DNA from 2 places in the Bacillus sp. 9.4 genome. Region 1 is predicted to be linked to the other one. Evidence: riboswitches for the same ligand, from Rfam matches in the RefSeq annotation. Region 1 holds a riboswitch; the other holds the start of a gene.
The links. A riboswitch is a leader RNA that binds a small molecule or an ion and turns the genes downstream of it on or off. The one in region 1 is predicted to bind S-adenosylmethionine.

Region 1 (4,497 bases):
ATAATTCAAGCCGGTAATTCCCGGATTCGTTTCCACAAGCCAATGCCCTTGATCTGTATGACAGTTCAGCCAGGCTTTATGTTTTGTGTCGCCATGATCCGCACTAATTTTGGTTATTGGCGTTGTTGTCCCTGATACAATGACAATGTCCTCAAGTCCAGCTTCGGTGCTTTTGACAGCCAGCTGTGTATCCCCGCCCCCTGCTATAACCTTAGCATTTATTGAAAGGCCTAATTCGGATGCATATTCATTTGCTACCGTTCCAATTGCTGTTCCCGCTCTTACAAGAGGCGGAAGGATAGATGGAGAAAAGCCGAAAATGTCGCACATCTCTTCTGACCAAGTGTTTTGCTTCACATCAAATAGCAGGGTTTCTGTTGCCTGTGATGGTTCATATGTTAATATTCCGCTCAGTTGGTACGTCACCCAATCACTGATGCTTGTAAAGCTTGCAGTCTTTTCCCATAAAGAGGGCTGGCGCTGTTTTAATCCATAAAGCTTGAGCGCAGAAAAAAGTGCGGTTGGCAGGCGGCCTGTGCGGCTGTATATCTCTTCCCGATCGGGAATGCTCGCCTCCCACTCTCGGCCGCGATTATCGATGTTCGGCAGCCCGAGAAAAGGATTGCCGTTTTGATCAATCAAAACAATCCCCTGTCTTTGGCTCGTCGATGTCAAACCAATGATGTCAATATCACGCGAACGGGATAGCGCACGTTTTGCCAAATCCATCACCTGCTTCCACAGCACCTGAGGAGAAAAATAACGGCTGTCCGGGTAAAGCGTCTCTGTGGAATACACGATGTCCTCCCGTTCAACTGTTAGAACACTGCCAGTTACACTCACGACCGCTACCCTCGCATTGCCTGTGCCAATATCAAAAACGAGATAGCCTTTTTGTTTTTTCATTCTCTTAGCCTCCTTTCTTATACCCCTGTTTTCAGTTCGTCCTTGTTATACATTGTCGGAATATTAAGAGTTTTTTTACCCTTCCACTTTTTGAGGGCTTTATTCAGTATCGTCACGTGATGATCCTCCACTTCAAATGTTGCTCCAGCGAGATGCGGTGTTGCCAGAACATTAGGCAATGAAATCAATTCATAATCTGATTTCTCTGGAGGTTCATGATAAAAAACGTCTAATATCGCACCTCTGATTTTATGTTCTTTTAATACAGATAAAAGATCTTCACGGTTTACAACAACTGCTCTTGAAGTATTGACGAAAATCGCACTCTGTTTCATCAGATCAAAATACTTCCGATCAATAAGTCCAAGTGTTTCCTCAGTACGAGGCAGATGTACAGAAACGATATCACTGTCTGAAAACACCGTTTTAAGAGATACTTTTTCATACAACGGATGATCGTCTTGAATGTATGGATCGTAATACTTTATTTTACAGTCAAACGCAGTCAGCAGTTTTGCAATCCTTTGGCCAACCGCCCCGAACCCAATCATGCCAACCGTTTTTCCTGATAATTCATTTCCTTTAAATTTGACATAAGCCTGTAAGTAATCCCTGTCCCACTTTCCATCCTTCAGCCATTGATTCGAGACGCTGGTATGGCGGAGAAAGGTAATCACATTTCCAATAAACATTTCAGCAACGGCTTGTGCATTCCGCCCTGGTGTATAAAAAACAGGTATGCCTCTTTTTGAGGCAGCTGCCACATCCACATTGGAGGGCATTCCCCTGCAAACACCGACAAATGAAAGTTCGGGAACAGAAGCAAATACGCTGCCTGTTACCTGATCAAGCTCAGTAATCAAGCCTGTCGCATTTGTTGCTTTTAGCAACTGAATGAGTTCATCTTCCCGATATGCCCGGCCTTGTTCCTTCCAAGATTGATAAGCAACTGAGCCAAACAAGTTTTCAAGCTCTTTTCGTCCTTCTTCGTTGTACGGTGCTGTAACCAAAACCGTCATGGTGCAAAACATCCTTTTCATCGTATTTTTCATAAAAAAAATCTCTTTCCGAAGATGGAAAGAGATTCATATATAGGCGCGCTCTGTTACAGGCAGACGCCGGTATAAACCTTGCTTTCCTATCTTTCAAGCTGACGCTTGCTGGAATTGGCACAATAATGTTGCCGAGGTTTCATAGGGCCAGTCCCTCCACCTCTCTGGATAGAAAATGTTGAGTATGTAATTTTCAGAATAAAGAATACATTTATCATAAAGAAGTCTCAGATTGATGTCAATCTCTTTTTTCAGAATTGACGTTATGATCCGAAATGTTATAATTCTTACAAAATATCTAACTAGAGAGAGGAACTGGGCCATGAAATCTTTTGCCACACAACAAAACGGCATTTTCAAATCCGTTTGCTCGCTGGACTGCCCGGATCAGTGCGGATTGTTAATACATAAAAAAGACGGGAAAATCGTAAAAGTGCAAGGAGACCCTGATCATCCTGTCACAGCCGGAAACATATGCAACAAAGTCCGGAATATGACGGAGCGCATATATGATAAAAAGCGGCTTACTACACCGCTCAAACGAACAGGTGCGAAAGGCCAAGCGATATTTGAACCGATTTCTTGGGAAGAGGCAATCGATACGATCACCTCCCGCTGGAAACAGCTGATTGATGAAGAGGGAGCTGAAAGCATACTTCCTTACAGCTTTTACGGAAATATGGGGAAATTGACAGCTGAAGGAATGGACCGCCGCTTTTTTTACCGCATGGGGTCAAGCCAGCTTGAACGGACGATTTGCAGCAAAGCGGGATCTGAAGGCTATAAATATACAATGGGCATAAGCGCGGGAATCGATCCTGAGGAAACCATTCATACAAAACTATTTATTTTTTGGGGAATCAACGCGGTCAGCACAAATATGCACCAAATTACGATCGCCCAAAAAGCGCGAAAACAAGGTGCCAAAATTGTCGTGATCGATGTGCATAAAAATCAAACAGGACGTCTCGCAGATTGGTTTATTCCAATAAAGCCGGGAACCGACAGTGCACTTGCTCTTGGCATCATGCACATTTTATTTAAAGAAAATATGCATGATGAAGCATTTCTGTCCGAGTACACGGTTGGCTATGAAGACCTCCGTGAACACGTGAAACAATATGATCCTAAAAAGGTATCGACGATCACCGGTGTCAGTACCGAAGATATTTACCGACTGGCAAAAATGTACGGGGAAACCTCCCCTTCTTTTATCAGAATCGGAAACGGACCCCAGCATCACGATAACGGCGGGATGATTGTAAGGACGATTGCCTGTCTTCCGGCGATCACCGGCCAATGGCTGCACACAGGGGGCGGCGCAATTAAGCATAACAGCGGAATTTTAGAATATAACACAAATGCCTTGCAACGGCCCGACTTATTGAAAGGGCGCACCCCGAGGTCATTTAATATGAATCAGCTTGGCAAGGTGCTTTTGGAAACAGACCCGCCTATTCGCTCTCTATTTATTTACGGAACGAACCCTGCCGTCGTCGCGCCCGAAGCAAACAAAGTCAGACAGGGCTTGCTGCGGGAAGACTTGTTTACTGTGGTTCATGATTTGTTTTTAACGGAAACGGCTGCATATGCGGACATTGTACTGCCTGCAACATCCGCTTTTGAAAATACTGATTTTTACACCTCCTACTGGCACCATTACATTCAGCTTCAGCAGCCGGTGATTGAGAGATATGGGGAAAGCAAGTCTAACACTGAGGTTTTCCGATTACTGGCTGAAGCCATGGGATTCACAGATCAGGAGCTTAAAGATTCAGATGAAGAATTAATCCGCCAGGCGCTTGACCATCCAGATAATCCGCATTTGGCAGAGATTGATTACGATGCACTTGCTAAGCATTCATTTATGAAAGCGAAACGCGAAAAGCCGCTGTTTCCGGGCGAACTTCCAACGCCAAGCGGAAAAATAGAATTATATTCAGAAAAAATGAAACAAGACGGCTTCCCTGCTTTACCGACATATACACCTCTTGTAACCGATAATGAACATCCTTTTATGTATGTTCCGGGGCCAAACCATAATTTCTTAAACTCAACATTTTCCAATAATGAAAAACACATCAAGCTTGAAAAGACGCCAAAGCTCTTTATCAACACAAAAGATGCTGAAGAACACGGAATCGTTGATGGGGCACCTGTACGAATTTGGAACAGCCGGGGAGAATGCCAGCTGACCGCTGCAGTTGGAGAACAAGTGCTGCCAGGTGTCGTTGTCAGCCAAGGATTATGGGCGGATGAACAAGGAAAAAAACAGCTTGTAAACGCGCTAACCCCAGACCGATTGTCCGATATGGGCGGCGGCGCCACCTTTTTTTCAGGCCGTGTACAGATTGAAAAGGTTTGAAAAATAATGAAACCCGGAGTATGCCAAGCCCGTATAACATAACATTGACATAATGGAGGCATACACATGGACGTTTTTTTAGGAATTGGTATTGCTTTGGCAGGATATTTTATCGGTGAAGGCTTAAAGCAGATGAACCATACAAAAGGTAGTGAACAAAATGATATCTTGCTT
Region 2 (4,497 bases), on a different contig from region 1:
CGGTTCGCACGCCTCCTCACATGCCGGAAAATCGCCTGGCTGGCGATGGATAAACTCTGGCGGATCGGCGATGTTAAGCCGTAACAAAACGGGCTTTCCGCAATGAGAACAAAATAAATGTCCTTTTATTCCCTCTTCAAAGAGGAATTGATAATGTTCTCTCGAATATGTATGTAAATGTATGATTCTATCATTCAGTCGGGCGCATTTCAAAAAGGGGTCCTCCCTATCAAAAGGTGTTCATTACAGACAATGACTATCATATCAAAAGAAATGTGTTTCAAAAAGTAAGTTTAAGGGAAAAGAGACAGCAGAGGGGTGGGTATTGTATGATATATGCAGGTCAAATTCAGAACCAGCAATACGCTCAATATGCTAATAGAACGATTGGACATAAGCAGGATTATGCCGGAACCGAAAAAATCAGCTATGTGCCGTTTCAGCGGGTATACAAAGAACTGGAAAAGCAGCAGGAGAATCAAACGGCCGCTGAAAGAAAAGTAAACGAAATGAAACGTAAGCGCTCTCTTTATAAGAGGTTGCGAGAAAAAGGAATGGGCACATATATTAATCGATATGTATAAAAAACCGTTCATACCAGAGAACGGTTTTTTATATGCAGTAAAAATCCGGATCTCAAAAGATCCGGATGCGTTCAGTCCTTCATCATTTGTAAGTGCGGAATGCCGGCATCGAGGAATTCTTTTTCAGAAAGCACGCGATACCCGTGTTTCTTGTAAAACGGCACAGCCTGTGTTTGCGCGTTTAAAATGAAACCGGAAGCGCCTCCGTCTGCCGCTGCTTTTTCGAGCGCTTTCATAATGATACCGCCGACACCGGCTGAGCGGTGGCTTTTCAGTACGCAAATCCGCTCTAACTTGCCGTAGCCGTCCTTCATACGCCATCTTCCGGCACCGACAGGCTTTTCACCGTCATACACGACGATATGCTCTGACTCATTTTCAAGTTCGTCAATTTCTTCTTCAGCAGGCACGTTTTGTTCTTTGACAAAGACTTCTTCTCTTACATAGAATGCATCTTTCAGTTGTTCTTCATTTTTTGCGATAACTGCTTTCAAACATTATTCTCCTCTGCCTAGCAAGAAGGTTTCATATACTGTCCACGATCCGTTTTCCAACTGGTAAAGCAAGTGGAAACGGTCAACGATTTCTTCATGCGACACTTCCTGCATTTTTAATTGTCCCAGCACATCTGAATGCTCATCGTCGGAAAGATTTTGGCCGACCGTCACATGCGGAACGAAATTATATTCCTGTTCTCCTGCCAATACACCGGTGTATAGCTTTTCATTGAGTGTTTTTAACTCTTCCGTCGGTTCTGCTTTGATGTAAATGACATTATTGACAGGCGCAAATGAGCTGTATTTTGTCATTTTGAGAACGAGTGGGTGGGACTCTTTTGCGATGTTTCTTAAATGTGATACGAGCTGATCCGCTTTCTCCTCCGCGCATTCAAAGGATGCTCTCAGCGTCAAATGAGGCGGGATTAGAGAGTAGCTTGGGTCATAGCGCTTTCTGTAAGAGTTTGCAAGGTCTTGGAGCTTTTTTGATGGAAATAAAACGATTCCGTATTTCATATTATGTCCCTCCTGGAAATAAAGTATGATAGAGTGTTAAAGCATTTTTTTCAGCGCCGGGGTGATGAGCGGCTGCCAGTATGTCCATTTGTGGTCTCCGTCAAATGGCTCGAAATCATAATCGGAAAGCTTTTTCTCCAGCAGCTGTTTCAGCTCCCGGTTCGGTTCTGTAAAGTCCAGAATGTTCCCGTCTGTCGTGTGGACGTCAGTTTCTTTTGTTCCGATTTGGTGATAAATAGAGAGGTGTTTGATATCGTCTGACTGTTTTACGGCTTCTAGTACGTGTTTGTCAACATAGGGAGACTGCATGATGATGTTGCCAAACATATTCGGATAATCAAGCGCTGTCATAAGTGACACGGTTGCTCCGAGCGAATCACCGATCAGCGTTCGGCCGTAACCGATCTGATAGGTTGGATACTCATCATCTGCAAAAGGAACGAGCTCATGGGCGATGAACCGTTTATAAGCCGAAAATTTTGAACCCTCCGGATGATAGGTGTTTCTGCGCTCTTTTACATCCTTATAAGGAACACCGATAATAATGCTCCGGTCTATTTCGCGTTTCGACAGCAATTCCTCAACCTGTCTGCCGATTCTCCCCAGCCTGAAATAATCGTGGCCGTCCTGCGCGATAATGACATGGTATTTATAAAGCGGGGAGTAGTTGGACGGCAGATAAACAAGCAAGGTCATTTCCTCGTTAAGCTCTTTTGAAAAGAATTTCTTTTCTTGCACTGTGCCGTTTTTCGGTGCCATAAAAACATTCCTCCAGGACATCACTATACTTTCTTGCATTTTCAATTATTGTACCATGAATTATTAGAAATTTCTCTCTTTAAACGGTTCGGCACACGAAGAAAAAAGTGTTGAAATAAACTGTGAATTGTGTTAATATAAAACAATCAGAAAATTGAAATCGATATTTCTTATCGTGAGAGGTGGAGGGACTGGCCCTTAGAAACCTCAGCAACCGGCTTGTTTTGCATGTGCAAAGCGCCAAGGTGCTAAATCCAGCAAGCGTTTTTTATGCTTGGAAGATAAGAAGAAGCGTTAAACCCCTTCTTCTTATGAAGAAGGGGTTTTTATTTTGAAAAGGGAAGGTGTCAGCTATATGTCACAGCACGTTGAAACGAAATTAGCCCAAATTGGGAACCGTAGCGATGAAGTCACGGGGACAGTGAGTGCTCCTATTTATTTATCAACAGCATACCGCCACAGAGGGATCGGAGAATCTACCGGATTTGATTATGTCCGCACAAAAAATCCGACACGCCAGCTTGTTGAGGACGCGATCGCTAACTTAGAAAACGGCGCAAGAGGGCTTGCCTTTAGTTCAGGAATGGCTGCTATCCAAACGATTTTGGCGCTGTTTAAAAGCGGAGATGAACTGATCGTTTCATCGGACCTATATGGCGGCACGTACCGTTTATTTGAAAATGAATGGAAAAAATACGGATTGACTTTTCATTATGATGATTTCAGCGATGAGGACTGTTTACGCTCTAAGATTACGCCGAATACAAAAGCGGTGTTTGTGGAAACGCCGACAAACCCCCTCATGCAGGAGGCGGACATTGAACATATTGCCCGGATTACAAAGGAGCACGGTCTTCTGCTGATCGTAGATAATACATTTTATACACCGGTCTTGCAGCGGCCGCTTGAGCTGGGAGCTGACATTGTCATTCACAGCGCAACCAAGTATTTAGGCGGGCATAACGATCTGCTTGCTGGACTTGTCGTGGTGAAGGATGAGCGGCTCGGAGAGGAAATGTTTCAGCATCAAAATGCGATCGGCGCCGTCCTGCCGCCATTTGATTCGTGGCTTCTGATGAGAGGAATGAAGACGCTGAGCCTCAGAATGCGTCAGCATCAGGCAAACGCGCAGGAGCTTGCGGCGTTTTTAGAAGAGCAGGAAGAAATTTCGGATGTGCTGTATCCCGGAAAAGGCGGCATGCTGTCCTTCCGTCTGCAAAAAGAAGAATGGGTCAATCCGTTTTTAAAAGCACTGAAGACCATTTGTTTTGCAGAAAGCCTCGGCGGGGTGGAAAGCTTTATTACATACCCTGCGACCCAGACGCACATGGATATTCCTGAAGAGATCCGCATCGCAAACGGGGTGTGCAATCGGTTGCTGCGCTTTTCTGTCGGTATTGAACATGCGGAAGATTTAAAAGAGGATCTAAAACAGGCATTATGTCAGGTCAAAGAGGGAGCTGTTTCATTTGAGTAAACACAATTGGACGCTGGAAACCCAGCTCGTGCACAATCCATTTAAAACAGACGGCGGAACCGGGGCGGTCAGTGTACCGATTCAGCACGCCTCGACTTTTCACCAATCTTCATTTGAAGAGTTCGGGGCATATGATTACAGCCGCTCTGGCACGCCGACAAGAACAGCTCTCGAAGAAACAATTGCCGCATTGGAAGGCGGAACAAGAGGATTTGCTTTCAGTTCAGGCATGGCTGCTATCTCAACAGCATTTTTACTTCTGTCACAGGGTGATCACGTTCTTGTGACAGAAGATGTATACGGCGGAACCTTCCGTATGGTGACAGAGGTGCTGACCCGGTTTGGCATTGAGCATACGTTTGTCGACATGACGGATCGTAATGAAGTGGCGCGGAGCATCAAGCCGAACACAAAGGTCATTTATATGGAGACACCATCAAATCCGACACTTGGGATTACGGATATTAAAGCAGTTGTTCAGCTTGCAAAAGAAAACGGCTGCCTGACCTTTCTGGACAATACATTCATGACGCCGGCACTGCAGCGTCCGCTTGATCTCGGCGTGGATATTGTACTTCACAGCGCGACAAAATTCTTAAGCGGACACAGCGATGTGCTCTCAGGTTTAGCTGCTGTCAAGGATGAAGAGCTTGGGAAGCAGCTG

Region 2: another riboswitch for S-adenosylmethionine. It lies ahead of metI (cystathionine gamma-synthase/O-acetylhomoserine thiolyase); the one in region 1 lies ahead of ACZ07B_RS00120 (2-hydroxyacid dehydrogenase).

Annotation. Positions count from the first base shown of each region.
Region 1 is NZ_JBVFMU010000001.1:26,889-31,385, forward strand. It holds gene ACZ07B_RS00115 (FGGY-family carbohydrate kinase) at 1-906, opposite strand, end outside; gene ACZ07B_RS00120 (2-hydroxyacid dehydrogenase) at 924-1,958, opposite strand; SAM riboswitch class I at 2,042-2,133, opposite strand; gene ACZ07B_RS00125 (molybdopterin oxidoreductase family protein) at 2,281-4,323, shown strand; gene ACZ07B_RS00130 (hypothetical protein) at 4,390-4,497, shown strand, end outside.
Region 2 is NZ_JBVFMU010000002.1:728,204-732,700, reverse strand. It holds gene ACZ07B_RS10340 (ATP-dependent helicase) at 1-213, opposite strand, end outside; gene ACZ07B_RS10335 (hypothetical protein) at 330-584, shown strand; gene ACZ07B_RS10330 (GNAT family N-acetyltransferase) at 656-1,078, opposite strand; gene ACZ07B_RS10325 (YjcG family protein) at 1,082-1,597, opposite strand; gene ACZ07B_RS10320 (esterase family protein) at 1,634-2,356, opposite strand; SAM riboswitch class I at 2,524-2,644, shown strand; gene metI (cystathionine gamma-synthase/O-acetylhomoserine thiolyase) at 2,712-3,833, shown strand; gene metC (cystathionine beta-lyase) at 3,826-4,497, shown strand, end outside.